2 regions of the Paenibacillus xylanexedens genome follow, and region 1 is predicted to be linked to the other one. Evidence: a T-box and tRNA genes for the amino acid it is inferred to sense, from the RefSeq annotation. Region 1 holds a T-box; the other holds one or more tRNA genes.
The links. A T-box is a leader RNA that pairs with one kind of tRNA and senses whether it is charged. The one in region 1 lies ahead of BS614_RS27370 (valine--tRNA ligase), so its partner is inferred to be a tRNA-Val.

Region 1 (2,449 bases):
CCTGTTTCTTCATCATACCAAGCAGGTATACGATGCCCCCACCACAGTTGACGGGAAATACACCAGTCACGAACGTTCTCGATCCAGTTCAGATAGGTTTTCTCAAAACGATCTGGAACAAAATTAACCCCTTCGCCGCTCTGTTGTTTTTTAATCGCTCTCTCTGCAAGTGGCTTCATCTCAACGAACCACTGTGTAGACAGATACGGCTCAACAACAGCTCCGGTACGTTCACTGTGTCCAACCTGATGCGTGTGATCCTCAATGTTGATCAATACGCCCTGCTCTTTCAAGTCAGCAACAATCTGCTTGCGGCAGTCACTGCGATCCAGTCCCTGATACTTGCCTGCCTCAGCATTCATTGTGCCGCTCTCATCCATTACCGTAATCTGAGGCAGATCATGACGAAGACCTACTTCAAAGTCATTTGGATCATGCGCAGGCGTGATTTTAACAGCACCACTTCCAAACTCTTTATCCACATAATCATCAGCGATAATTGGAATTTCGCGTCCAATGATAGGCAGTACAAGTACTTTACCAATCATATCTGCATAACGCTCATCCTTCGGATGAACAGCAACCGCTGTATCACCCAGCATCGTTTCAGGACGCGTTGTTGCCACTGTAACGTAGCCACTTCCGTCTTTGAGCGGGTAACGCAGATGGTACAAGTGACCCTGAACCTCTTTATATTCAACCTCAATGTCGGACAGAGCTGTCCGGTTCACCGGGTCCCAGTTAATGATGCGTTTGCCTCGGTAAATAAGGCCTTTTTCATACAGCTGAACAAATACTTTGCGAACCGCTTGGGACAGACCTTCATCCAGCGTAAAACGTTCACGTGAGTAATCAAGCGACAATCCCATTTTGCCCCATTGCTGACGGATGGTAGTGGCATATTGATCTTTCCAGTCCCATACTTTCTCCAGAAATTTCTCACGTCCCAGATCATAACGAGTCAGACCTTCTTCACGCAGCTTCTGCTCCACTTTGGTTTGGGTAGCAATACCTGCATGGTCGGAACCCGGAAGCCACAGTGCGTCATAACCTTGCATCCGTTTGGTGCGGATCAGAATATCCTGCAGTGTAAAATCGAGCGCATGCCCAATGTGCAGCATCCCGGTCACATTTGGGGGTGGAATTACAATTGTATACGGCTCGGCATCTTTACGCTGACCGGCTTTGAAATATCCACGCTCCATCCAGGTGGAGTACCATTTATCCTCTGCCGCCTTAGGATCGTAAGTGGTCGGCATTTCTGTTGCAGCTGATTTTTTTTCCTCAGACATGTGTCATTCCTCCGTTACTTCATCATCTTCGCCAAAAAAAACAAAAAAAACCTTTCATCCATCAAAGGACGAAAGGTTAGCTTTCGCGGTACCACCTTTGTTTCACGCCGACAGCAAGATAGACTTCACCCTCTGTACATGACGTGACACTTCAAGCATATAACGGCTGCTACCGGCCCATCCTACCTCAGAAATAAATGACGATAGATCTCATTCATCCCTTGTATTCAAACAGGCAACTCCCGGGCGACTTCGATCAGTTGGTTCCTGCGGAATCTCACAGCGTTGCAATTCCACTCTCTGAAAGGTCATACTGTCTACTACTCCCGTTCCACGTTGTTCTTCAAAAAACCTACACACATCATACCTTGCTCGTGCGCGATAGTCAACCTGACAACAGCGGATAAAGAGCGCTGGAATGCAGGTTTGGGACGAATCATGCAAAAACCCGCAATCCTCAAGGGGATCACGGGTCGTAACGAAGGCTTTAACTACGTATTAAGGGATGTACAATATCTGACCTTCTTCCACAACCTGCTCAGATAATCGGTTATACAACTGAAGTTCCCTCGTGCTCAATTGATATCGATCTGCAATGGCATCCAGTGTATCTTCTCGCTGAACGATGCACAGTTTCACCTTGCGGAATGGGGTCTGGTCCACGATCGTTCCCAGGAACAGGTTCTTCCATTCCACATCATCAGCTGGATACGTTTCTTCCTGTACCACACCCGCAGGAACCTCATCGCCTCGCTCCACTTCAGCATCGCGTGCCGCTCTACCGGAGGATAACAAGGAAGAGATACCTACGCCCTCTTCTTGCCGTGGTGCGGATTCTTTTTTGCTGCCAAAAGCAACCTTCAGCTCCGGCTTGTCTTCCGTCTCAGCCACAGGTTCAGGAACAAATGCTTCGTTCTGTACGAACTCGTCTACCCCAGTCGCTTCAAAAGACGGTCGGTCTTCCTCAGCGTTGCCTGGTTCAGACGAAGCAAATACACCTTGCCAGTTCTCCGCCTGTGATTCAACCGGGACATCGGCAACTGCCTGATTCTCCTGCTGAGGTACAGATCTCGCTGATTCGAAGTGCCATACCTCTGGTGCGTCCGGTACATCCGGTTCTGCCAACTCATTAGATGATTGAGCAGTAGGCTCTGAGA
Region 2 (2,449 bases), 1.6 Mb from region 1:
AATGCTCTCCCTAAGTGAACACTCTCTCTAAGAAGAGTTGCGACCGCTACAAGTTGTTGCGCAGGAATGCATGGCAGAGATGCAGACAGATGGAACACCCCAGCCCACTCACTGGCAACCAATTCATGTAACCCCAGACAAAAAGCGTTCAGTGAATCCTTTTTGGCTTCCGTTGTATCTTCTTCGGCTTCTTCAGTAACAATTTCTTTATCACCCATGAAAATCCACTCTTGCTCCCCCAAAGGAATCAAGACAATTTCCTCGCCAAAGTAACTCTCAAGCAACTTGTTGAGTTCCTTGGACCGTAAACGATGTGCATCCGGTGTATCGCCTTGCAGCAAGAAGAGAATCTTCTCAGCATTTAATCCTGCGGGCACCACAAAGCGATCAGGAACCACATCAGATTCCTGCTTGGTTGGTTCTTCGATCTGCTCTTTAAGCCAGAGACCCAATTCAGTCAAATACTGCTCCCTATCATTCTCATATACAACAGGTTGTACCTCATCGGGTAAAGCCGTGTTAGTACGGATCAAAAGCTCAATCAATTGTCGTGTTTCCATGGTAATTGATTTTGCAGGGCATCCCCAACACACGACGGTCTCTTCTTGCTCATTCATCCGAACCTTAAAAAATATACGCTTTCCCGTATTTAAACTGATCACATCGGATGAAATTGGAGATGCAGATTGATCAGATAACTCCTGACGCTCACCCTCATCACCAAAGGTCTCTGAATTTTCATGTCGACCAACCAGATTCGCAACGGATTGCATCCATTCTTCTATTGTAATTTCATATTCGTCCAAAGTTGTGCCTATAATGACTTCAATTTGCTGTTTTAGATCAGGTATGATCTTCATATAATGAACGTCACCACTCTGCATGTTTTCTATTAGTTTATCATATCTTGCCCAGCATTAATAAATATCCATATTGAGCTAAAATCACATAACAAAAAAGAGCGACTAATCAAATTAATGATTAATCACTCTTTTCTTAAAGATGAGTCATGAAGGGCTCGAACCTTCGACACCCTGATTAAAAGTCAGGTGCTCTACCAACTGAGCTAATGACTCATAAAACTGGTGGAGGATGATGGATTCGAACCACCGAACCCGTACGGGAGCAGATTTACAGTCTGATGCGTTTGGCCACTTCGCTAATCCTCCAGGGATTAAAGGTGGCTCGGGACGGAATCGAACCGCCGACACGAGGATTTTCAGTCCTCTGCTCTACCGACTGAGCTACCGAGCCATATTTAATTTTTAGGATTAATGGCGGAACCGACGGGATTCGAACCCGCGATCTCCTGCGTGACAGGCAGGCATGTTAGGCCAACTACACCACGGTTCCAGGCATTAATGGTGCCGGCGAGAGGACTTGAACCCCCAACCTACTGATTACAAGTCAGTTGCTCTACCAGTTGAGCTACACCGGCGTATATGGTGGAGGCTGAGGGGATCGAACCCCCGACCCTCTGCTTGTAAGGCAGATGCTCTCCCAGCTGAGCTAAGCCTCCTGGGTAATATGGTAGCGGCGGAGGGGATCGAACCCCCGACCTTACGGGTATGAACCGTACGCTCTAGCCAGCTGAGCTACACCGCCATATTAATTGTGTCTTGATTGCTTGTCCATCTTTAGGTAAAGATGGCGGAGAGAGAGGGATTCGAACCCTCGCACCGCTTACGCAGTCTAACCCCTTAGCAGAGGGTCCCCTTATAGCCACTTGGGTATCTCTCCAAATAACAATCTTCAACATCATTCAAGGATTGCTCCCTGAAAACTAGATTCGAAACGAAACATGCGAATTATCACTTGCTATTGGATAAGCCCTCGACCGATTAGTACTGGTCAGCTCCATGCATTGCTGCACTTCCACCCCCAGCCTATCTACCTCGTCGTCTTCAAGGGGTCTTACATACTGGGAAATCTCATCTTGAGGGGGGCTTCACGCTTAGATGCTTTCAGCGTTTATCCCGTCCGTACATAGCTACCCAGCGGTGCTCCTGGCGGAACAACTGGTACACCAGCGGTACGTCCATCCCGGTCCTCTCGTACTAAGGACAGCTCCTCTCAAATTTCCTACGCCCACGACAGATAGGGACCGAACTGTCTCACGACGTTCTGAACCCAGCTCGCGTACCGCTTTAATGGGCGAACAGCCCAACCCTTGGGACCTACTTCAGCCCCAGGATGCGATGAGCCGACATCGAGGTGCCAAACCTCCCCGTCGATGTGGACTCTTGGGGGAGATAAGCCTGTTATCCCCAGGGTAGCTTTTATCCGTTGAGCGATGGCCCTTCCATGCGGTACCACCGGATCACTAAGCCCGACTTTCGTCCCTGCTCGACTTGTAGGTCTCGCAGTCAAGCTCCCTTATGCCTTTGCACTCTTCGAATGATTTCCAACCATTCTGAGGGAACCTTTGGGCGCCTCCGTTACTCTTTAG

Region 2: it encodes a tRNA-Val, which carries the amino acid that the T-box ahead of BS614_RS27370 (valine--tRNA ligase) is inferred to sense. The anticodon was not compared.

What each region holds. Positions count from the first base shown of each region.
Region 1 covers NZ_CP018620.1:6,283,613-6,286,061, forward strand. The annotation lists gene BS614_RS27370 (valine--tRNA ligase) at 1-1,292, opposite strand, end outside; T-box leader at 1,354-1,635, opposite strand; gene BS614_RS31335 (LysM peptidoglycan-binding domain-containing protein) at 1,791-2,449, opposite strand, start outside.
Region 2 covers NZ_CP018620.1:866,585-869,033, reverse strand. The annotation lists gene BS614_RS03760 (PucR family transcriptional regulator) at 1-860, opposite strand, end outside; tRNA gene BS614_RS03755 (tRNA-Lys) at 1,004-1,076, opposite strand; tRNA gene BS614_RS03750 (tRNA-Tyr) at 1,084-1,169, opposite strand; tRNA gene BS614_RS03745 (tRNA-Phe) at 1,182-1,254, opposite strand; tRNA gene BS614_RS03740 (tRNA-Asp) at 1,276-1,353, opposite strand; tRNA gene BS614_RS03735 (tRNA-Thr) at 1,363-1,438, opposite strand; tRNA gene BS614_RS03730 (tRNA-Val) at 1,444-1,519, opposite strand; tRNA gene BS614_RS03725 (tRNA-Met) at 1,529-1,605, opposite strand; tRNA gene BS614_RS03720 (tRNA-Ser) at 1,649-1,740, opposite strand; rRNA gene BS614_RS03715 (23S ribosomal RNA) at 1,822-2,449, opposite strand, start outside.